Regions from separate parts of the Streptococcus sp. ST16 genome, predicted to be linked through region 2. Evidence: predicted binding sites of a transcription regulator. Region 2 holds the regulator's gene; the other holds the start of a gene.
The links. Region 2 encodes Rex, which represses fermentation and respiration genes when NADH is low (regulators of the CRP and FNR family bind a similar motif). Its sites were predicted from a motif close to TTGTGAANTANTTCACAA; they were not measured.
Positions count from the first base shown of each region.

Region 1 (12,563 bases), on a different contig from region 2:
GGTATGCCTGTATTGATCTTTGTTTTTGCCATCTCCGCCCCAAGTGGTGTAGCCTTGTACTGGGCTGTATCCAATGCTTACCAAGTTCTGCAAACCTATTTCTTGAACAATCCTTTCAAGATTATTGCTGAAAGAGAAGCAGTGGCGCAAGCAGAAAAAGATTTAGAAGGTAAGAAGAGAAAAGCCTTGAAAAAAGCACAGAAAAAGAAAAAATAAGGAGGAATCTTGTAATGGTATTATTTACAGGTTCAACGGTTGAAGAAGCAATCCAAAAAGGATTGAAAGAATTAGACATTCCAAGAATGAAGGCCCACATCAAGGTCGTTTCAAAAGAGAAAAAAGGGTTCTTAGGCTTGTTTGGTAAGAAGCCAGCTCAAGTTGATATCGAAGCGATTAGTGAAACGACAGTAATCAAAGCCAATCAACAGGCTGTCAAAGGTGTTCCAAAAGAAGTTAATGAAAAGAATGAACCAGTGAAGACCGTCAGCGAAGCAACAGTTGATTTGGGGCATGTAGTGGAAGTCATCAAGAAGATTGAAGAAGAAGGTCAAGGTGTTTCTGAAGAGGTCAAGGCTGAAATCCTGAAAAATGAAAAGCATGCCAGCACGATTTTGGAAGAAACAGGTCATATTTCAATTTTAAATGAACTTCAAGCAGAAGATGTTATTGAGGAAGTGGAATCTGCTCCGGAAAAAGAAACTGAAACGCAGGAAGCAGCAAGCCAATCGTTGGAAGACTTGGGCTTGAAAGTAGAGCCAAGTTATGATATCGAACAAGGGGCAACTGAAGTAGCTAGCTACGTTCAAACCATTGTAGATGATATGGATGTTGAAGGGACGATTTCAAGTGACTACAATCGCCGCACCATCAATCTTCAAATTGACACCAATGAACCAGGTCGTATTATCGGCTATCACGGAAAAGTCTTGAAAGCTCTTCAACTGTTAGCGCAAAATTACCTTTACAATCGCTATTCGAGAACGTTCTACATCACAATCAATGTCAATGATTACGTTGAACACCGTGCAGAAGTCTTGCAAACCTACGCTCAAAAATTGGCGACTCGCGTTTTAGAAGAAGGACGTAGCCAACAAACAGATCCAATGTCAAATAGCGAACGCAAGATTATCCATCGCATTATTTCACGCATGGATGGCGTGACGAGTTACTCTGAAGGTGACGAGCCCAATCGCTATGTTGTCGTAGATGCAGAATAAGCAAAGCAAAATCAGGTTCATCCTGATTTTTTGCTAGGAAAGGAAAGATTCAGATATGCTGAAAGCAGTTAGAGAATATCTATCATTTGCAGGGGTCCAGTATCGTAATCCTGATAAAGCTGGTGATGAAAGAGAAAAGATGCTGGAATTGCGTCACAAAGGCCAAGAGGCTCGGAAGTCTTTTACAGAATTGGCCAAAATCTTTCAAGCAAGTCATTCAGAATGGCAACTCCAACAGACTAGCCAGTGGATGAATCAAGCACAACGCTTACGGCCACATTTCTGGGCCTATCTACAGAGAGACGGACAAGTGACAGAACCTATGATGGCTCTTCGTTTGTATGGAACACCTGCTGACTTTGGGATTTCTTTGGAAGTTAGTTTCATCGAGCGAAAGAAAGATGAACAGACCTTAGACAAGCAAGCCAAGGTTTTAGAGCTTCCAGCGGTAGAAGGAATTTATTATCTAGTCTACTCAAATGGAGAAAGTCATAAGGTGGAGGCTACTGAGGAGAATCGCCGTACTTTACGAGAGAAGCTGAGAAATCAAGAAGTTCGTAAAGTCTTAGTCAAGTCAGATGTTTCCTTCATTGAAAATCAGTCAGTAAAAGCGATATTGGAGGAGCTAGAAGACGCTTATACTCGTTTGCTCCCGTACTATGAAGTGACGAGAGGATAGACAAATCAAATGTGTTAGATGAACGCAAATTGTTTTATTGCTATTCTATGCATTTTTTCATATAATAGAAAAATAGGATGTGTGATTCATTAATCACTTCAAAGAGAAAGGAAATTCTATGTCAAATCTATCTGTTAATGCAATTCGTTTTCTAGGTATTGACGCCATCAACAAAGCAAACTCAGGTCACCCAGGGGTGGTTATGGGGGCTGCTCCTATGGCCTATAGCCTCTTTACAAAGCAACTTCGTATCAATCCAGCTCAACCAAACTGGATCAACCGCGATCGCTTTATTCTTTCAGCAGGACACGGCTCTATGCTTCTCTATGCCCTTCTTCACCTTTCTGGTTTTGAAGATGTCAGCATGGATGAAGTCAAGAGCTTCCGCCAATGGGGTTCCAAAACACCAGGTCACCCAGAATTTGGCCATACAGCAGGGGTTGACGCTACAACTGGTCCTCTAGGACAAGGGATTTCTACTGCTACTGGTTTTGCCCAAGCAGAACGTTTCCTTGCGGCGAAGTATAACCGCGAAGGTTTCAATATCTTTGACCACTATACTTATGTGATCTGTGGAGACGGAGACTTGATGGAAGGTGTCTCAAGTGAGGCGGCTTCATACGCAGGCTTGCAAAAACTTGACAAGTTGGTGGTTCTTTATGATTCAAATGACATCAACTTGGATGGTGAGACAAAGGATTCCTTTACAGAAAGTGTTCGTGACCGTTACAATGCCTACGGTTGGCATACAGCCTTGGTTGAAGATGGAACAGACTTGGAAGCAATCCATGCAGCTATTGAAGCAGCCAAAGCTTCAGGCAAACCATCTTTGATTGAAGTGAAGACTGTGATTGGATATGGCTCTCCAAACAAACAAGGAACCAATGCTGTACACGGTGCTCCTCTTGGTGCAGACGAAACTGCAGCAACTCGTCAAGCCCTCGGTTGGGACTATGAACCATTTGAAATCCCAGCTGAAGTATATGTTGATTTCAAGGAAAATGTTGCAGACCGTGGTGCATCAGCCTATGAAGCATGGACAAAACTAGTTGCTGACTATAAAGAAGCGTATCCAGAACTGGCTGCAGAAGTAGAAGCTATTATCGACGGACGTGATCCAGTTAAAGTGACTCCAGCAGACTTCCCAGCCTTAGAAAATGGTTTCTCTCAAGCAACTCGTAATTCAAGTCAGGATGCTTTGAACGTTGTAGCTGCTAAGTTGCCAACTTTCCTAGGTGGATCAGCTGACCTCGCTCACTCAAACATGACTTATATCAAAACGGATGGACTTCAAGACGATGCTAATCGCTTGAACCGCAACATTCAGTTTGGTGTTCGTGAATTTGCAATGGGAACGATCTTGAACGGGATGGCCCTTCATGGTGGACTTCGTGTATACGGTGGTACTTTCTTCGTCTTTTCTGACTATGTGAAAGCAGCTGTTCGCTTGTCAGCCTTGCAAGGACTTCCTGTGACTTATGTCTTTACTCACGATTCAATCGCAGTTGGTGAAGATGGTCCAACTCACGAACCAGTTGAACACTTAGCAGGTCTCCGTGCTATGCCAAATCTGAATGTTTTCCGCCCAGCAGATGCGCGTGAAACTCAAGCGGCTTGGTACCTTGCAGTGACAAGCGAGAAAACACCAACTGCCCTTGTCTTGACACGCCAAAACTTGACTGTTGAAGAGGGAACAGACTTCGACAAGGTTGCGAAAGGTGCCTATGTTGTCTATGAAAATGCGGCAGACTTTGATACGATTTTGATTGCAACAGGTTCAGAGGTCAATCTAGCTGTCGCAGCTGCCAAAGAATTAGCTAGTCAAGGTGCAAAAGTCCGCGTAGTCAGCATGCCATCTACAGATGTCTTTGACGCACAAGATGCAACTTACAAGGAAGAAATCCTTCCAAATGCAGTTCGCCGTCGTGTTGCAGTCGAAATGGGTGCAACTCAAAACTGGTACAAATATGTTGGCCTTGATGGTGCAGTTCTCGGTATTGATACTTTCGGAGCATCTGCCCCAGCACCAAAAGTATTGGCAGAGTACGGATTTACGGTAGAAAATCTAGTCAAAGTCGTTCAAAACTTGAAGTAATCGTAGAAATCAGAGTGAAAACTCTGATTTTTTATAACCATAAAAGTAAGGCACAACCTTGTAAAAGTAGCTGAAATTTGATATAGTAGTCCTATGTAAAAGACAAAGGAGAAAACAATGAATCCAAATATTACTTTTTTAATCATGCTTGTAGGTATGATGGCCTTGATGTTCTTTATGCAACGTTCTCAAAAGAAACAAGCGCAAAAGCGTATGGAAAGCTTGAACAAGCTTCAAAAAGGCTATGAAGTTATTACAATTGGCGGCCTTTACGGAACAGTGGATGAAGTAGACACTGAGAAGAGAACAATCGTACTTGATGTAGATGGGGTCTATTTGACTTTTGAATTAGCTGCTATCAAGACCGTTTTGCCGCTCAAAGAGGCTGTGACACCAGAAGGAACAGTTGTTGACGAAAGCGGAGCAATCGAAGAATAAAACGGGACCTGTCACTCCCGTTTTTCTATGAAGTAAGAGGAAAAGGGATGAGAAAAATAGTATTTGTTTGCTTAGGAAACATCTGCCGTAGCCCCATGGCAGAGTTTGTGATGAAATCCATGACGAGCGATTACCAGATTGAGAGTCGTGCGACTTCGTCTTGGGAACATGGTAATCCGATTCATAAGGGAACGCAAGGGATTTTCCAGCAATATCAGATTCCTTATGACAAAGACAAAACATCACTCCAGGTTCGTAGAGAAGATTTTGAGTCATTTGATTACATTATCGGGATGGATGCTTCAAACGTTTCAGATCTGCGTCAAATGTGTCCTCAGGAATTGCAGCATAAGATCTACCCTTTTGCATCTGAAAGTGTTCCAGATCCTTGGTATACAGGAGATTTTGAGGAAACCTATGCTCGCATCACAAGTGGCTGTAAAAGCTGGCTAGATCGATTAGAAAATGAGAGTGACAATGGAAAAGCTTAAACAAATCTATGAAAAGTATAGAGTTTACCTAACTCGCCCTAGGCTAGAGTTCATTGCAGTAGTCGTAATTGCACTCTGTGCCCTTTCGGTATTTCTACTAAATACACCCAAAAAGGGTGTCCTGACACTTGATGGTGGTGCCCTTGTTTATGATGGTACCCTGGTACGAGGGAAAATGAATGGTCGGGGGACCATGACCTTTGAAAATGGGGACCAATATACAGGTGATTTCAATAATGGAGCCTTTAATGGAAAAGGAACGTTCCAATCAAAAGATGGCTGGAAATACGAAGGTGATTTTGTAAATGGCCAGGCTGAAGGTCAAGGAAAGTTGACGACAGAACAAGAAGTTGTCTATGAAGGAACCTTTAAACAAGGCGTTTTCCAACAAAAACAGTAGTCTCCAGATGAGGAGGCTATTTTTAAAAGCAAAAAAGAAAGCGTTTTCTGTTATTAAATTCGGTAAATAGCTATCAACTAGAAAAAACTTTGTGAAATAAAAAAATATTTTTCATAATTTCACAATCATCCAGATAAAACCCTATTGCACAGGTGGGTTGAGAAAAAAATCACAAATTTAGGAAATTTCTTTGTGAAATGCTTATGAAACTGTTTACAAAGTATAAAAAAAGAGTTATAATGAACTTGTGAAAAAATTAACAAAGGATAACATCCTTAAAGGCTATGGAGGATAATATGGCTGATAAAAAAACAGTAACACCAGAGGAAAAACAACTTGCTGCTGAAAAGCATGTCGACGGTCTCGTGAAAAAAGCCTTGGTTGCGCTTGATGAAATGCGCAAGTTGAACCAAGAGCAAGTTGACTACATCGTAGCAAAAGCGTCTGTTGCAGCACTTGATGCGCACGGTATCCTTGCACAACACGCAGTTGAAGAAACTGGTCGTGGTGTATTTGAAGATAAGGCGACAAAAAATCTATTTGCCTGTGAACACGTAGTGAACAATATGCGTGGAGTTAAAACAGCTGGAGTTATCGAAGATGATCCAATTACAGGTTTGACGAAGATTGCGGAGCCAGTCGGAGTTATTTGTGGTATCACTCCAACAACAAACCCAACTTCAACAGCGATTTTCAAATCATTGATTGCTTTGAAGACACGTAACCCAATTGTTTTCGCCTTCCACCCATCAGCTCAAGAATCTTCTGCTCATGCTGCACAAATCGTTCGTGATGCAGCCATCGCAGCCGGTGCACCTGAAAACTGTGTTCAATGGATTACAGAGCCATCTATGGAAGCAACTGGGGCACTTATGAACCACGAAGGTGTTGCGACTATCCTCGCAACTGGTGGGAATGCTATGGTTAAAGCTGCATACTCATGTGGAAAACCAGCTCTTGGGGTAGGTGCCGGAAACGTACCTGCCTATGTAGAAAAATCTGCTGACCTTCGTCAAGCTGCTCATGACATCGTTATGTCTAAATCATTTGATAATGGGATGGTCTGTGCATCAGAACAAGCCGTTATCATTGATAAAGAAGTGTATGACGAATTTGTAGAAGAATTCAAATCATACCATACTTACTTTGTAAACAAGAAAGAAAAAGCTCTTCTTGAAGAATTCTGCTTCGGAGCTAAAGCAAATAGCAAAAACTGTGCTGGTGCTAAACTAAATGCAAACATCGTTGGTAAACCAGCTGCATGGATTGCAGAACAAGCAGGATTCAGTGTTCCAGAAGGAACAAACATCTTGGCTGCGGAATGTGCAGAAGTAGGACCAAAAGAACCATTGACTCGTGAAAAATTATCACCAGTTATCGCTGTATTAAAAGCTGAAGATACAGAAGATGGTCTTACAAAAGCTCGTCAAATGGTTGAGTTTAACGGACTTGGTCACTCAGCAGCTATCCATACAAAAGACGAAGCTCTTGCTAAACGCTTTGGTACAGAGATCAAAGCTATGCGTATTATCTGGAACTCTCCATCTACTTTCGGTGGTATCGGTGACGTTTACAATGCCTTCATCCCATCCTTGACACTTGGATGTGGCTCATATGGACACAATTCAGTCGGTGATAACGTGAGTGCGATCAACCTTCTAAACATTAAGAAAGTAGGGAAACGTAGAAATAATATGCAGTGGTTTAAAGTTCCTTCAAAAATTTACTTCGAACGCAATTCTATCCAATACCTTCAAACATGTGAAGATATTGAACGCGTTATGATTGTTACAGACAAATCTATCGAAAAACTTGGCTTTGTTCAACGAATTATTGACCAATTGAACAAACGTAGCAACCGTGTAACTATTCAAGTATTCTCAGATGTTGAACCAGATCCAGACATCACAACTGTAGAACGTGGTGCTGAAGTGATGAAAGCATTTGAACCAGATACAATTATCGCTCTTGGTGGTGGTTCTCCAATGGACGCGGCCAAAGTAATGTGGCTCTTCTACGAACAACCAGAAATCGACTTCCGTGACTTGGTTCAAAAATTCATGGACATCCGTAAACGTGCCTTCCGCTTCCCATCACTTGGTAAGAAAGCGAAGTACATCGGTATTCCAACAACTTCAGGTACAGGTTCAGAAGTAACACCATTTGCCGTTATCTCTGACAAGAAAAACAACCGCAAATACCCATTGGCTGACTACTCATTGACACCAACTATTGCGATTGTTGACCCTGCTTTGGTTGAATCAGTTCCAGACTTCATCGCAGCTGACACTGGTATGGACGTCTTGACTCACGCTACTGAAGCTTATACTTCAAACTTTGCCAACGACTACACAGACGGTATTGCGCTTCAAACAATCAAACTTGTCTTTGAATGGTTGGAAAAATCTGTTAAGACTGCTGACCCAGAAGCACGTGAAAAAATGCATAATGCGTCTACAATGGCTGGTATGGCCTTCGCCAATGCCTTCCTTGGCATGAGCCACTCAATGGCCCACAAGATTGGTGGTGTTCACCACACTGTTCACGGACGTACAAACGCAATCTTGCTTCCATATGTTATCCGTTACAACGGAACTCGTCCATCTAAGACTACTACATGGCCTAAGTACAACTACTGGAAAGCTGATGAGAAATTCCAAGACATCGCGAAAATGCTTGGATTGCCTCACTCAACTCCTGAAGAAGCAGTTGAAGCATACGCTAAAGCTGTTTACGACCTTGGTGTTGCAGTAGGTATCAAGATGAATTTCAAGGATCAAGGAATCGATGAAAAAGCTTGGAAAGACAGCTTGCATGAAATTGCCTTGCTTGCTTATGAAGACCAATGTTCACCTGCTAACCCACGCTTGCCAATGGTAGCTGACATGGAAGAAATCATGGCAGATGCTTACTATGGTTATAAAGAACGTCCAGGACGTCGTAAATAATCGTTTATCAGCCTAGAGGCAGGAGTTATCCTGTCTCTTTTTTGTGAACTCAGATAGACCTGGAATTAAGATTGAGCGTGAAAATGGAGATAATATACGGACATTATAAAAGATTGTAGGGATATATTTAAAAATTAAAGAATAAGTGAATGAAAAGGAGTGGAAAAGTAGAAAAGCAAGAGAGAAAATCGACGCCCATACTTGCAATTAAACTCAAATAGTTATATAATAGGTGTGTTGAAAGGTGATTTGTAGTGATTCAAGTTACTCTTTTCACAATAAAATTTTCATGATTTTCATAAGGAGGAAATCACTAATGGTAGTTAAAGTTGGTATTAACGGTTTCGGACGTATCGGTCGTCTTGCTTTCCGCCGTATCCAAAACGTAGAAGGTGTTGAAGTTACTCGCATCAACGACCTTACAGATCCAGTGATGCTTGCACACTTGTTGAAATACGATACAACTCAAGGTCGTTTCGACGGTACTGTAGAAGTTAAAGAAGGCGGATTTGAAGTTAACGGTAAATTCGTTAAAGTTTCTGCTGAACGTGATCCAGAACAAATCGACTGGGCTAACGACGGTGTAGAAATCGTTCTTGAAGCAACTGGTTTCTTTGCTACTAAAGCAGCTGCTGAAAAACACTTGCACGCTGGTGGTGCTAAGAAAGTTGTTATCACTGCTCCTGGTGGATCAGATGTTAAAACAGTTGTATTTAACACTAACCATGATATTCTTGATGGTACTGAAACAGTTATCTCAGGTGCTTCATGTACTACAAACTGTTTGGCTCCAATGGCTAAAGCTCTTCATGACAACTTCGGTATCGTTGAAGGTTTGATGACTACTATCCACGGTTACACTGGTGACCAAATGGTTCTTGATGGACCACACCGTAAAGGTGACCTTCGCCGTGCTCGTGCTGCTGCAGCTAACATCGTTCCTAACTCAACTGGTGCTGCTAAAGCAATCGGTTTGGTTATCCCTGAATTGAACGGTAAATTGGACGGAGCTGCTCAACGTGTTCCTGTTCCAACAGGTTCTGTAACTGAATTGGTAGCAGTTCTTGATAAGAACGTTACTGTTGATGAAGTAAACGCAGCTATGAAAGCAGCTTCTAACGAATCATACGGTTACACTGAAGATCCAATCGTATCTTCTGATATCGTAGGTATGTCATTCGGTTCATTGTTTGACGCAACTCAAACTAAAGTTCTTGACGTTGACGGTAAACAATTGGTTAAAGTTGTTTCATGGTATGACAACGAAATGTCTTACACTTCACAACTTGTTCGTACTCTTGAATACTTTGCAAAAATCGCTAAATAATTCTTGAGTCGATAAAAAAGCAAGGCCAGAAAGCCTTGCTTTTTTGTATAGATAAAAGAATAGATGATAATGTCATCCATTCTTTTTTAATTCTTTTTCAAAAGTATCCGATAGAACAGTGAAACTCAATTTTTCTAAGGTAAGTGGATGGGTAAAAGAAAGGCGAAAGGCGTGAAGCATAAGCCGGCTTGCTTTTGATTTACTATTATAGAGAGGGTCGCCCAAGATAGGATGCTTGTGATGAGAGAGGTGAACACGAATCTGATGCGTTCGACCGGTCTTTAGCTTGCAACGAACAAGAGCTGTTTTGTTTGGGAATTGCTTCAATCGACTGATATGCGTTTCAGCATATTGCCCATTTTTGGGATCTACTACTCGTTTTCTGCGATCATGTCGATCACGGCCAATTTTATCTCGAAAGATAAGTTCTTTACTCTCTACTCGTCCTTCTACGAGTGCCCAGTACTCGCGAGCGATGTCTTTTTTCTCCAACAAGCGATTGAGGATGGGCAGGATAAAAGGGTTTTTAGCAAAAAGCACTAGCCCACTGGTTTCCATATCTAGACGATGAACGACATAGCAAGTTTGCCCAACGTAAGCAGAGACATGGTTGAGAAGGGCGATCTCCTTGGGTTGATTCCCATGCGTTTTCATTCCTTCTGGCTTGTTGACGATAATGAGATGTTGGTCTTGATAAACTTCTTGAACGAGGTCTGGATTTCCCCAAAGTATTTCCTTTTTGGGATAATCTTCCTCGTCAAAAGTCAATTGGCAAATATCCCCTGGCTTCACCATCTCGTTCCAGTGAACTTCTTCGTGGTTAATTAAGATGTTCTTCTTGGTTCTCAAAAAATGACGGATTTTTCTAGGGATGAGGAGTTGTTCCTCTAGAAATTGTTTGACCGTCATTTGAGGCAGGGATTCGGGTAATGTAAATATGAATTGCATACAGATATTGTAACAAAAAAAGCCCTATTTGGATAGGGAGTAGCTAAATTCTTGAGTTCCCATGGTGAAGATGATAAAATAAACGCATGAAATTAGATAAATTATTTGAGAAGTTTCTTTCTCTCTTTAAGAAAGAAACGAATGAATCAGCGGAGTCTGATTCGACTAGCATGCGTCGTTCACGGAGCGATAGAAAAAAAATGTCCCAAGTAGGCCCAATTCGGAAATTTTGGCGTCGTTATCATCTGACAAAAATCGTCATCATTTTAGGGTTGAGTGCTGGTTTGTTGGTAGGAACCTATCTATTTGCGATAGCCAAGTCTACCAATGTCAATGACTTACAAAATGCCCTGAAAACCCGAACTCTGATTTTTGACCGCGAAGAAAAAGAGGCAGGAGCCCTATCCGGTCAAAAGGGAACCTATGTTGAGCTGGCAGATATCAGCAAAGACTTGCAGAATGCTGTCGTCGCGACAGAGGACCGTTCCTTCTATAAAAATGATGGGATTAACTACGGTCGTTTCTTTCTAGCCATCCTTACAGCAGGCCGTTCTGGAGGGGGGTCCACCATCACTCAACAGTTGGCGAAAAATGCCTATCTTTCCCAGGACCAGACCGTTGAACGGAAGGCCAAGGAGTTTTTCCTTGCCTTAGAGTTGACAAAGAAATACAGCAAGGAGCAAATCCTTACTATGTACCTCAATAACGCCTACTTTGGAAATGGGGTATGGGGTGTTGAAGATGCGAGTAAGAAATATTTCGGTGTATCGGCTTCACAACTAACGCTTGATCAGGCGGCCACTCTAGCAGGGATGCTTAAGGGACCAGAATTGTATAATCCATTAAATTCTGTTGAAACTTCGACCAACCGTAGGGATACTGTTTTGCAAAATATGGTTGCAGCGGGCTATATTGATAAAAATCAAGAGACCGAAGCAGCTGGAATAGATATGGCTTCTCAACTGCAAGATAAGTATGAAGGGAAGGTTTCGGATTATCGTTACCCGTCCTATTTTGATGCAGTTGTCAACGAAGCGGTTTCCAAGTACAATCTCACAGAAGAAGAGATTGTCAACAACGGCTATCGAATCTATACAGAACTTGACCAAAACTACCAAGCCAATATGCAGGTTGTTTATGAAAATACCTCACTATTTCCAAAGGCAGAAGACGGGACACACGCCGAATCAGGTAGTGTTGCTTTAGAGCCTAAAACAGGTGGGGTGCGTAGCGTTGTTGGCCGCGTAGCTGGCGATGACAAACCAGGCTTCCGCAATTTCAACTATGCCACTCAGTCTAAGCGTAGCCCGGGCTCAACCATTAAACCTTTAGTCGTTTATACACCTGCAGTAGAAGCAGGATGGGCCTTAAACAAGCAACTGGATAATCATACGATGCAGTACGATAGTTATCAAGTGGATAATTATGCGGGCATTAAGACATCTCCAGAAGTACCTATGTATCAGGCTTTGGCTGAATCACTCAATTTACCGGCAGTTGCGACTGTAAATGTATTAGGTATTGACAAAGCTTTTGACGCTGGGGAGAGATTTGGCCTGAATATGGAAAATGTTGATCGAGTTCTTGGAGTCGCTCTCGGTGGAGGCGTAGAGACGAATCCCCTCCAGATGGCACAAGCCTATGCAACCTTTGCTAATGAAGGTCTGATGCCTGAAGCGCATTTTATCACTCGTATTGAAAATGCCAGTGGCCAGGTCATCAAGAGTCATAAAAATTCCCAAAAACGAGTGATTGATAAGTCGGTAGCCGATAAAATGACCAGCATGATGCTAGGAACATTTACCAATGGTACAGGAATTAGTTCGTCGCCAACAGATTATGTTATGGCTGGAAAGACAGGTACTACTGAGGCTGCTTTTAATTCAGTATATACTAGTGACCAGTGGGTGATTGGCTATACTCCAGATGTGGTAATTACCCACTGGCTCGGTTTCCCGACGACGGATGAAAACCATTATCTGGCAGGTTCGACATCAAATGGAGCAGCCCACGTCTTTAG
Region 1 is NZ_JBJUSE010000012.1:38,057-50,619, forward strand. It holds gene ACIY14_RS07800 (membrane protein insertase YidC) at 1-216, shown strand, start outside; gene jag (RNA-binding cell elongation regulator JAG/EloR) at 231-1,217, shown strand; gene ACIY14_RS07810 (HI_0552 family protein) at 1,273-1,896, shown strand; gene tkt (transketolase) at 2,015-3,991, shown strand; gene yajC (preprotein translocase subunit YajC) at 4,109-4,429, shown strand; gene ACIY14_RS07825 (low molecular weight protein-tyrosine-phosphatase) at 4,477-4,920, shown strand; gene ACIY14_RS07830 (hypothetical protein) at 4,907-5,320, shown strand; gene adhE (bifunctional acetaldehyde-CoA/alcohol dehydrogenase) at 5,617-8,268, shown strand; gene gap (type I glyceraldehyde-3-phosphate dehydrogenase) at 8,585-9,595, shown strand; gene ACIY14_RS07845 (RluA family pseudouridine synthase) at 9,668-10,543, opposite strand; gene pbp2a (penicillin-binding protein PBP2A) at 10,630-12,563, shown strand, end outside.
Region 1: adhE (bifunctional acetaldehyde-CoA/alcohol dehydrogenase) is a predicted target of Rex. The motif match lies at 5,566-5,583, and genes of this name have one in related genera.

Region 2 (12,563 bases):
CTTGCCCAGCAACGTTACTTCCTGGAGCTTTCAATGCTGCAGTTTCAGGGTGGAAGGCTGCATCAAATTGCAACTCACCATCAATCTCAAGGTCTGGACGCAAATCATGAGCGATTTTAGTCGCTTCTACGACCTTATCAACACTTGCACCAAATCCTGAACCTTTAGTAGAATAGCTTAGCATAGCAATTTTAGGCTCAATACCAAACATCTTAGCTGTGATTGCTGAATTGATCGCAATTTCAGCCAAGGCTTCTGCATCTGGATTGATATTGATAGCACAGTCCCCAAATAGGTACCGTTCCGTACCACGTACCATAAGGAAGGCACCTGAAGTACGAGTAACATTTGGACGCGTTTTGATAATTTGAAGGGCCGGGCGAACTGTTGAAGCGGTTGAATGAATCGCACCAGATACCATACCGTCAACCAAGCCCAAGTAGACTAGCATCACACCAAAGTAGTTGACATCTTCAACCAAAACTTTGCGCGCTTCTTCTTCAGTCATTTTGCCCTTACGACGCTCTACTAAAGCAGCAACCATTTCTTCAAATTGAGGATAGTGTTGGGGATCAATTACTTCATAACCATCCATGATCCCTTCTATTTCAAGATAAATTTTGATTTTTTCTGGGTTTCCAAGCAAAACAGGAATTACTTCTGTTTCTTTTACCAAGCGTTTTGTTGCTTGAAGAATACGTGGCTCTTCCCCTTCAGGGAGAACGATACGAGCATTTTTGCCAACCAGGTTGGCTTTAAGATTTTCAAAAACTTCCATGAGTTTTCTCCTTTAAGAAAATAAATTATACTCCAAATAGTGTTTAAAGAGTATTAGTTGATAACTGAGTAATAAGATTGCTGAAATCATCCGGTAAGGGATTTTCTAGTTGCAAATCTTGCTCTAGAAAAGGATGGTAAAAAGATAAATAATGACAATGCAGAGCCTGACGTTGAATCCCATCGTCTAAGCTTCCTCCATAGAGATCGTCTCCCAACAAAGGAAAACCAATATGAGAAAAATGCACTCGGATCTGATGAGTTCGTCCAGTATGCAGGCGAATATCGACTAGGTGAATATTTCCATAAGACGCTACAACTTTGTAAGATGTATGAGCGTATTTCCCACCTTTGGCAACCCGTCTCGTGATAATGGAGTCTTCATCACGCGCAATCGGGGCGATAATTTCCCCTTCAGGCTCCAAAACACCAGCTCCTTTAACCAAAGCAAAGTAGCGTTTCTCGATAGACTTTCGTTGCAACTGCTTGTCTAAACGTGCATGAGCGTAGCCGTGCTTGGCAAAAAGCATCAAACCAGAAGTATCTCTATCAAGCCTAGTCACGATGTGAACCTGCTGGTTTTCATATTCTTGCTTAACATAGTAGCCCTTGATAAAATTCGCAATGGTATTAGAATGATTGACACTGGGGATGGAAGCTACTCCATAAGGTTTATTCAAAACCAGAAAATGGTCATCCTCATAGAGAATATCCAGTGGCCGCTCAATTGCTTCCAACGTTTCAAAGCCTTCCTCCGCTGGAATATCAATGGTCACCCTGTCTCCAACATCTAAGAGATAAGTTGCATTTTGAGGTTGACCATTGACCAGAATAGCCCCACCTCGAAACTTAATCTTAGCCAAAAGTCCCTTGGAAACCTCATGTTTCTTGAGGAAAGTTTTGACTTTGACGTGCTCATCTGCGATAAATTCGAACCTCATTCATCCACCTCGCCAATGAAGGCATCTTTGACACGATTCCAGAAACTAGTGTGGCTTGGAGTCGCTACGAAGTGAATCTTGTGATGGTCGATTTGATACTCAATCCGTTCGATATTACGGAATGAATAGACGCTGTTATCGACTGATATGGTGTGGTAATCATTGCGTGTTGGTAAGAGCTCAATCTTATCTTTTTTGGGAATAATGATTGATGATCCCAGAGTGCGATAGACTCGGTTGTTAAGACTCGCTATCTCCGTCAACTGCAAGGCTTCAATGGTAGGATGCAAGACAGCTCCACCCAAGGACTTGTTGTAGGCAGTACTTCCCGTCGGCGTTGAAACAGTCACTCCATCTCCACGAAATCGCTCGAACGGAACGTGGTTAATGATGATATCCGCAACCATGGTGCGATCTGATCGACGGATGCTCGCTTCATTTAAAGCTCGGAAGATTTTCACTTCTCCATTTTCAAGCGTTACCTTGACATTCAAAACTGGATAAGAAACCTTGGCGCCAGTGTCTAGCAGAAGATTAGTCACCAACTGATCCAACTCAAAATCACGATAATCTGTGTAAAATCCCAAATGCCCTGTATGAACACCTACGAATCGAACTTTGTCTAACTGATTCTCATACTTGTGAAAGGCAGACAAAAGCATCCCATCGCCACCAATCGAAATCACGATGTCGGGATTGGTATCGTTCAGTATAAAATGTTGTTTCTTTAGTTTTTCCCTCAGCTCATGCAAAACCTTCTGACTCTGCGGCTTTCTATTTGCTATGAGGTCAACTCGTTTACCTGTATTCTTCATCTGTATCGTCACTATTTCCTACACCATCGTTTAGTTTTCTGCTCAATGGATCAAAGAGAGCCTGCGCTTCCTGTATATCGTCACGAATCTTACCCATTTCTTCATCCAGTTGATAAGCTATTTTCGCTGTAATTTCCAGTCTTTTCCTGATTTCTTCTGGAAAATCGCCCTGGTATTTATAATTGAGCGAGTGTTCAATCGTAGCCCAGAAATTCATGGCTAACGTCCGTATTTGAATTTCCGCCAAAATCGTCTTAGCCCCGTTGATCGTATCAACCGTGTACTCAACAACCACGTGATAAGAACGATAACCTGAAGCCTTACGATGAGTGATATAGTCTCGTTCCTGAACGATTCTCATATCTTGGCGTTTACGTAGAATCTCAACCACTTCTTTAACGTCATCAACAAACTGAACCATGACACGTAAACCAGCAATATCTTGCAGATCATGTTCTAGATTTGCATAAGTAATTCCTCGACGAGCCATCTTCTCTTTGATACTTTCAATCGGTTTGACACGACCCGTTACAAACTCAATCGGAGAATGCTTGTTTTGCTTACGATACTGTTTGCGAATTCCTCGAAGTTTAATCTTCAATTCACCAACAGCCTGAATGTAAGGATCTAAAAATTCTTCCCATTCTATGGTCATACTTTCTCCCTTGTAATGTTTGATTGCTCTGTCGAAAATCTTTGATTTTTTCAGTACATTCGTATACAATAAATACATTGTCCATTATACCATAAATCGCTTTCAAAGATATAGAAAAGGTTGAAAAAATGAAACATTTAGAAATAGAATTGAAAACACTTCTGAAAAAAGAGGACTATGATCATCTAAAAAAGCAGTTTTCCCATATCCAACCCGTCCTTCAGAAAAACTACTACATTGACACACCAGATTTCCAATTGCGTGAAAAGAAGGTTGCCATGCGCATTCGCACTTTTGCAGATTGGGCGGAATTGACCTTGAAAGTACCTCAAACTGTAGGAAATATGGAATACAATCAGAAACTAACTCTTCCAGAAGCTGAATCATATCTAGAAAAACTAAAACTACCTCAAGGGCTCGTTCTAGAGAAGCTCGCTAAGATTGGCATCGAAAGCCATGATTGGCTTGTTTTAGGCTGCCTTTCGACTCTTCGTTATGAAACGAAAACAGAAATTGGCTTAATGGCCTTAGATGAAAGTCACTACTTTGACCAAACGGACTATGAACTCGAGCTTGAAGTCACAGACCATGAAAAAGGGAAAGCCGATTTTCGGAAATTTTTAGATGAAAATCACATAACTTATCAGAAAGCTCCATCAAAATTAATTCGTTTTATTAAAAGCATGAAAAAAAGCTGAAATAATCTCCTTTTTTTGGTAGAATAGAAAAGATAAAAATAAAAGAATCTTGCTTTGAAAAACAAAACTTTCTCAAAGGAGATTCACAAAGTTTACAGAGGACGGTCTATAATGTCAGATAGAAACAACATGAAACTTTTCACCCTAAACTCTAACCCAGAAATCGCTCAAAAGATTGCGGATACAGTTGGTGTACCTCTCGGGAAATTATCCTCTCGTCAATTTTCTGATGGTGAAATCCAGGTCAACATCGAAGAAAGTGTTCGTGGTTACGATGTTTACATCATCCAGTCAACCAGCTACCCCGTTAGCAACCACTTGATGGAATTATTAATCATGGTTGATGCTTGTGTTCGTGCAAGTGCTCATAGTATCAACGTTGTCCTTCCTTACTTTGGTTATGCTCGTCAGGATCGTATCGCTTCTTCTCGCGAACCCCTCACTGCAAAATTGGTTGCCAATATGCTTGTCAAGGCTGGTGTAAGCCGTGTTCTAACGCTTGACCTCCACGCTGTTCAGGTCCAAGGTTTCTTTGACATTCCTGTAGACAATCTTTATACTGTTCCTCTATTTGCTAAGCACTACTGTGATAAAGGACTTCTTGGCTCTGATGTTGTTGTTGTTAGTCCAAAGAACTCTGGTGTTAAACGTGCTCGTAGTTTGGCTGAATACCTTGATGCCCCTATCGCTATCATTGACTACGCCCAAGACGATTCTAATCGTAACGAAGGCTATATCATTGGGGATGTCAAAGGCAAGAAGGCTATCTTAATTGACGATATTCTAAATACTGGTCGTACTTTCTCTGAAGCAGCCAAAATCGTTGAACGTGAAGGCGCAACTGAGATTTATGCAGTTTCTAGTCACGGTTTATTTGTTGAAGGTGCAGCAGACCTCCTTGATGCTACAAACATCAAAGAAATCCTTGTGACAGATTCAGTAGCAACTAAAGAAAGAACTCCTGAAAATGTATGCTACATTACTGCTAGCGAGTTAATCGGAGATGCTATCGTCCGCATCCATGAAAGAAAACCAGTTAGCCCACTCTTTGCATATAATAAAAAGGAATAAGGTGATTCTTTGATTTATTTGGACAATGCTGCAACGACTCCTATGTCAGCAGTTGCTATTTCAGAAATGACCAAGGTCATGCAAGAAACCCATGGTAATCCTTCTAGTATTCATAGTCATGGTCGACAGGCTGGCAAGCTCTTGCGAGAAGCCCGTCAGGAACTAGCCCAGTTATTGGGGACAAAATCTCAACATATCTTTTTCACATCTGGTGGTACAGAAAGCAACAATACAGCTATTATCGGCTATTGTCTCCGTCATCAAAAAAATGGAAAACATATCATCACGACAGCTATTGAACACCATTCTGTGCTTGAGACTATCGATTATCTGGTGCAACATTTTGGTTTTGAAGCGAGTATCATCCAACCAGTAAATCAAGAAATAACTGCCCAGCAAATTCAAGAAGCTTTACGTGACGATACCATTCTCGTTTCCACTATGTATGCTAATAATGAAACGGGCAGTCTCTTACCTATCGCTGAGATTGGACGTGTTTTAAAAGAGCATCCTGCGGCTTATCATGTAGATGCTGTTCAAGCTATCGGGAAACTTCCTATCCATCCTGAGGAATTGGGAATTGATTTCCTCAGCGCTTCTGCCCACAAATTCCATGGACCAAAAGGAGTCGGCTTTCTTTATGCTTCTTCCGCGGACTTTGATTCCTACCTTCACGGTGGAGACCAAGAACAAAAAAAACGAGCTGGAACAGAAAATCTTGCTGCCATTGTAGGCATGGTCGCTGCTCTCAAAGAGGACTTAGAGCAGCAAGCTGAACATTACCAAAAACTAGAGGGATTAAAATCTGCTTTTCTAGATGAGATTGCAGATCTAGAATACTATCTCAATGAAAGCAACCACCAGCTTCCTTATGTTATCAACATTGGCTTTCCTGGTCAAAAAAATGATTTGCTCTTACTCCAGTTAGACCTTGAAGGAATTTCAATTTCTACCGGTTCGGCTTGTACTGCTGGTGTCGTGCAAACCAGTCATGTACTTGAAGCTCTTTATGGGCCTGATTCTCATCGTTTAACAGAATCTGTCCGTATCAGTCTGTCTCCACTTAATACCGAGGAAGAACTGAAACAACTCGCACAAACCTTAAAAAATATTATTGGAGATTAATCTAATGGCATTCGAAAAAACCATTAAACTACAAAACTGCCGCTACGACTATACACTTAGCCCATCTGTCAAAAAATTCACGCTCAAAGACAATACTTTCTTTGAAACAAAAGTTGGAAACTTCGAACTAACTCGTCTGCTTGAGAAAGTACCTAACAGCGGCGAAGGCTTCAACCTAAAAATCATCATCAATAAAGACCTTACAGGTGCTAAACTCAACATCACTGACAAATCTGGCCTTCGTTTGGTGAATATCTTTAAATCAGAAGACCATCATATTCACCAAGAGAAATTCTACTTCCTCATGGACAGCCTTGTAGAACGCGGAATCTTCACAAAAGAAGAAAGATAATTGGCTATGTATCGACTTACCTATCAAGATAACTATCACGTAGAACGTACACTTGAATATAAGGATTACGAAGAGCTTATGTTATCTCTATCAGGTTGTGTAACTCTTCCAGATACATTCCTAGTTACCTCATTAACCTTTGATGATAAAGTTATCTATCAAGGATTGGTCGGAGATCTCTACCGTTTTCTATCACAAGCTAATTTTTAAGACTAAAACTAAGATTTTCTTAGTTTTTTCTTGTTTTTGTTGATTTTTTCACAATGTTTCTATAAAATAGAAGAATAGAAAGGTTGTGGTTTTGTGAAAGATAAACAGTCTGCTATTCCAAAAGCAACAGCAAAAAGACTCTCTCTCTACTATCGAATTTTCAAGAGATTTCATGCCGAGAAAATCGAACGTGCCAACTCCAAGCAAATTGCAGAGGCTATCGGTATCGATTCTGCGACTGTTCGTCGTGATTTTTCCTATTTTGGCGAACTAGGTCGTCGTGGTTTTGGTTATGATGTTAAAAAACTGATGACTTTTTTTGCTGACCTCCTTAATGATAACTCCATTACCAATGTTATGTTGGTTGGAATTGGGAATATGGGGCATGCCCTTCTCCACTATCGCTTCCATGAGCGTAACAAGATGAAAATCATCATGGCATTTGACCTAGATGACCATCCAGAAGTTGGAACCCAGACACCTGATGGAATTCCAATCTATGGTATCTCACAGATTAAAGAAAAAATCAAAGAAGCAGATGTCAAAACTGCTATCCTAACAGTTCCAAGTGTTCAATCACAAGAAGTTGCCAATCTTTTGGTTGATGCAGGTATAAAAGGTATTCTCAGCTTTTCCCCTGTTCACCTTCACCTCCCAAAAGATGTGGTCGTTCAGTATGTTGATTTAACAAGCGAACTCCAAACTCTCCTCTATTTTATGCGTAAAGAGGATTAGAAAGCGAAAGCATTTATGAAAAAACCAGTTATTGGGATTACAGGAAATGAAAAAACTCATCCAGATGATGACATCATGATGAGCTATGCAGCGAAAGGCTTTGTTGAAGGAGTCAAGGATGCTGGCGGAATTCCAATCATCCTACCGATTGGTGATCAAGAAATGGCAAGCCATTACGTCGCTATGATTGACAAACTCATCCTAACAGGTGGGCAAAATGTTGATCCAAAATTCTATGGCCAGCCTAAAACAATTGACAGTGATGACTACCATCTTCAAAGAGATGAATTTGAATTAGCCCTTATCAGAGAAGCCATCAAGCAGAAGAAACCAATTTTCTCTGTTTGTCGAGGTACCCAGCTCTTCAACGTCGCTATGGGGGGCACGCTTCACCAAGATATCGAGGATCATTGGCAGGACTGTTCAGCCGAATACACGACCCAACGCCTCGTGACTGAGCCTGATACAATTCTCCGAGAAATCTATGGAGAAATCTCGCATATCAATTCCTTCCATCACCAGAGTATTAAGGATCTAGCCCCCAATTTAAAGGTTGTAGCACATGATCCTAAAGATGGAATAATTGAGGCTGTGACAACTACGGACGGCTTCCCTTATCTTGGTGTTCAATGGCATCCTGAATTTCTCTTTGAAAACCGCCCCAAGGATAAAACACTATTTGACTATGTTGTTAACGAACTCTAGATTAAATCTGTCTTTTCACGGTAACTAAAGTAATCCGAGTGCGAGACAATTAGGTGGTCTAAGAAAACGATTCCCATCAGTTCGCAAGCTTCCTTCACTAGCTTAGTGACATGGTCATCATTTCGACTAGGAGATACAGCACCGGATGGATGATTGTGAACGAGAATCACAGAAGTTGCCATATGCTTCAAAGCATAGTGAAGGATTTCCCTCGGTTCAGCAATACTGCGTGTCGCAGAGCCGATAAAAATAGTTTGCTGATGGATGATTTGATTTTGAGTATTGAGATAGAGCGCCACTAGGTGCTCTTGTTTTTTGTCGCCAAGTTCCTGTTGCATTTTCTTGGCTAGCTTTTGACTGCTGAGAATACTTTCCATCTCAAGGGTTTCATGTTTGTGAATACGATGCCCCAGTTCAATCACTGCTTGTAATTCAATGGCTTTAATCCGTCCAATACCAGACAGACTCTGCAATTCCTGCAGGGTCATTTTTTTCAAATCAGTTAGACTAGTCAGACTATTCAAGACTTTTTGGGCTATTTCAAAAACGTTGGCATGACGTGTTCCAGTTCTGAGTAGTATAGCTAGCAATTCTTGATTGCTCAGAGCCTCTACTCCTTCTTTAACTAGTCTTTCTCTAGGCAAGAGTGAATCTTCTTGGAATGAAATACTGTACATAAAAATCCTCCTCACTTTATTATTCGTGAGGAGGATGAAAAATTAGATTTTTTTCTCAATTGGGGCAACGCTGGCTAGGAGTTTTTTCAGCCCTACTTTTGGGAAATTGATTTTCAATTCCTGCGTAGCACCGCTACCTAAAACTTCAAGGACCGTTCCCTCTCCCCACTTCTTGTGGAGAACAATATCCCCAATAGACCAACTTGTATCAGTCGAATCTTTTTTATTTCCGGCTGCAAACTGTCCAAACGGGAGACCGCTTGACTGGATAGAGCTTGGTGCAGCATTTCGTTTCCGTTTTTGAAGGGCCTGGGCTAAGCTCATACCTTGTCCAAAAGCAATTCCACCACTGCTATACGAAGCCTTGAAACTAGTATTTGCCGGACGAGCCAAGCCTTGATATTCAAGCAAGTCCGAACTAATTTCATTGATGAAACGTGTTGGACGGTTATAATTGGTACGACCGAAAAGCAAGCGAGAGTTGGCATTGGTTAGATAGAGGATTTTCTCCGCGCGCGTGATACCTACATAGGCCAAACGGCGTTCTTCTTCCAGTTCATCAGGATCCTCAGCTGCGCGGCTAAGCGGAAAGACATTCTCCTCCATCCCAATGATAAAGACAACTGGGAACTCGAGTCCCTTAGCAGCGTGCAAGGTCATCAAGGTTACTTCAGATGTCTCCTGACTGCCAGAGTCCGTATCAGCAATCAAGGCCAAGTCATTCAAGAAACGACTGAGTTTATCTAAACCTGTTGCCTCTTCTTGACTATCAGGATTGTCGTCAAAATTCTTAGTAACAGATAGGAACTCTTCGATGTTTTCAACCCGTGCCTTGCTTTCCAAGGTTGCCTGAGCATTAAGATTATCGACATAACCTGTTTTTTCTAGAACAGCTTCCACTAGCTCGGTGATGGTTAATTGATCCAGTTGCTCCCGCAAATCCAGAATCATATTGGCAAAATCCCAGATAGACTGGGCTGCTTTACCTTTGATGCCAGACAGCATGATATTAGCTGAAGCATCCAGCATAGACATGTCTTGCATATTCGCAAAATCGCGAATTTTCTCAACGGTTCCTGGGCCGATTCCGCGTTTAGGTTCGTTAATAATGCGCTCAAAACTGATATTATCACTCAAATTGGCAATGAGATTAAGATAGGCGATAATATCTCGGATTTCCTTACGACTGTAGAACTTAGTCCCTCCAACCATAGTATACGGAATATTGGACTTGAGCAGGGCTTCCTCAATAGTACGAGACTGGGCGTTAGTCCGATAAAGAACTGCAAAGTCTTTGTGAAGGAAGTTTTGGCTGCGACCAAGTTCATCGATGGTTTTGGCTACAAAAACAGCCTCATCTTGTTCATCGTTGGCTCTGTAGTAGACGATTTGCTCCCCATCCGCATTCTGGGTCCAGAGATTCTTAGGACGGCGGTTTTTATTATTTTTGATGACATCGTTTGCTGCTTGAAGAATGGTTTTAGTTGAACGATAATTCTCCTCTAACAAAACGACCTTGGCGTTAGGGTAATCTTTCTCAAAATCCAAGATATTCTGCATATCAGCCCCACGCCAACCGTAGATAGATTGGTCTGCATCACCGACCACGCAGATGTTTTTAAAGCGTGAAGCCAAGAGTTTGACCAGTTGGTACTGGGCATGGTTGGTATCTTGGTACTCATCAACGTGAATGTACTGGAACTTCTGCTGATAGTAGGTCAGAACGTCAGGATTCTGATCAAAGAGACGCAAGGTCAGCATAATCAAATCATCAAAGTCAACGGACTCAGACTGACGAAGCTCCTTTTGATAGGCTGTATAACATTGAGCCACAATTTGTGTGTACATATCTCCAGCTTGGGCAGCATAAGCCACATCATCAATCAGGTCATTCTTAGCATTGGAAATGGTTCCCAAAATAGTCCGTTCATTCCATTTTTTAGGATCCAAGTTTAATTGCTTAAGAATGCGTTTCATGAGAGTTCGTTGCTCTCCTGGATCTACAATGGTGAAGTTCCGATTGTAGCCAATATGATCCGCATCACGACGTAGGATACGAACACACATGGAGTGAAAGGTCGCAATCAGACAGTCCTGAGTAGCTGGATTAAGGCTATAGGCACGCTCCTTCATCTCACGCGCAGCCTTATTGGTAAAGGTAATGGCCAAGATATTCCAAGGATTGACCATCTTTTCATCAATCAAGTAGGCGATTCTGTGAGTTAAAACACGAGTCTTCCCAGAACCAGCCCCCGCCATGATTAACAAGGGGCCTTCAGTCGTTTGCACCGCCTCAGCCTGACGGTCATTCATTCCATTCAATAATGCGTTCATTTTCTCTTCCTTACTCTTGAAGTCAATGTTTCTATTATATCAGAAATCAGGGAAAATATCTTTACCTAGACTGGTTGCGTGTGGAATTCTACTCTTTCATATCATCAGGAGGAGTCAATGACTTTTGCATCCAAACGATATCATGCCATTTTCCAAACTTATAGCCTATCTTAGGGAAATGAGCCACTTGTTCATAGCCACTCTTTCGGTGAAGAAAAATGCTCCTATCATTTGGCAAAGCGATACAAGCTAAGAAGCGTAAGTAACCCCTAGACACTAGTTCTTCCTCCAGACAGTCATAGAGTAGACTCCCTAACCCTCGACCTTCGGCTTCTTGATGCAAGTAAATTGACACTTCAACTGACCAATCATAAGCTCTCCTATCATAATAGGTGGAAGCATAGGCATATCCCAAAATTTTGCCTTCTTCCTCTAGCACTAGATAAGGATACTTAAGCAAGGTCTTTTGGATTCTTATTTGAAATTCTTCAACACTTGACACCTCATATTCAAATGTAATGGCTGTATTAAGGACATAAGGAGCATAAATAGCAAGCAGGTCTGGAATATCAGACTCCCTTACTGTTCGAATCTTTGGCATATATTCCTCTCTCTAAAATCGAAAATGAGCTTGGATAGCTTTTCCAAACTCATTTGAATTCAATTAAACTATTAGAACAATCCTAGAACGGTTCCGTCACTTTCAACATCCATATTGAGAGCGGCTGGACGTTTTGGAAGACCTGGCATAGTCATGACATCGCCAGTAAGGGCTACAATAAAGCCTGCGCCTAGTTTTGGTACCAACTCACGAATGGTAATTTCAAAGTTTTCTGGTGCCCCAAGTGCATTTGGATTGTCTGAGAAACTATATTGAGTTTTAGCCATACAGATTGGCAATTTGTCCCAACCATTCTGAACAATTTGGGCAATTTGCGTTTGGGCTTTCTTCTCAAAGTTCACTTTGCTACCACGGTAGATCTCTGTAACAATCTTTTCAATCTTTTCTTGGACAGAAAGGTCATTGTCATACAAACGTTTATAGTTAACTGGTGTTTCAGCAATCGTCTTGACAAGCGTTTCAGCAAGAGCTACTCCACCTTCTGCACCGTCAGCCCAGACACTAGCCAACTCAACTGGAACATCGATTGAGGCACAAAGTTCCTTCAAGGCTGCGATTTCAGCTTCTGTATCAGAGACAAATTCATTAATCGCAACAACTGCTGGAATACCAAACTTACGGATGTTCTCAACGTGGCGTTTTAAATTAGCAAAACCAGCACGGATCGCCTCCACATTTTTCTCTGTAAGAGCGTCCTTAGCTACACCACCATTCATCTTAAGGGCACGGAGGGTTGCGACGATGACAACAGCATCTGGAGATGTTGGCAAGTTTGGTGTCTTGATATCAAGGAATTTCTCAGCACCAAGGTCTGCACCAAAACCAGCTTCAGTAACAGTATAGTCA
Region 2 is NZ_JBJUSE010000001.1:204,837-217,399, reverse strand. It holds gene pta (phosphate acetyltransferase) at 1-778, opposite strand, end outside; gene ACIY14_RS01090 (RluA family pseudouridine synthase) at 822-1,718, opposite strand; gene ACIY14_RS01085 (NAD kinase) at 1,715-2,533, opposite strand; gene ACIY14_RS01080 (GTP pyrophosphokinase family protein) at 2,517-3,188, opposite strand; gene ACIY14_RS01075 (CYTH domain-containing protein) at 3,317-3,886, shown strand; gene ACIY14_RS01070 (ribose-phosphate diphosphokinase) at 3,998-4,957, shown strand; gene ACIY14_RS01065 (cysteine desulfurase family protein) at 4,967-6,082, shown strand; gene ACIY14_RS01060 (DUF1831 domain-containing protein) at 6,087-6,434, shown strand; gene ACIY14_RS01055 (DUF4649 family protein) at 6,441-6,644, shown strand; gene ACIY14_RS01050 (redox-sensing transcriptional repressor Rex) at 6,738-7,379, shown strand; gene ACIY14_RS01045 (gamma-glutamyl-gamma-aminobutyrate hydrolase family protein) at 7,395-8,084, shown strand; gene radC (RadC family protein) at 8,081-8,761, opposite strand; gene pcrA (DNA helicase PcrA) at 8,804-11,095, opposite strand; gene ACIY14_RS01030 (GNAT family N-acetyltransferase) at 11,184-11,696, opposite strand; gene ACIY14_RS01025 (formate--tetrahydrofolate ligase) at 11,768-12,563, opposite strand, start outside.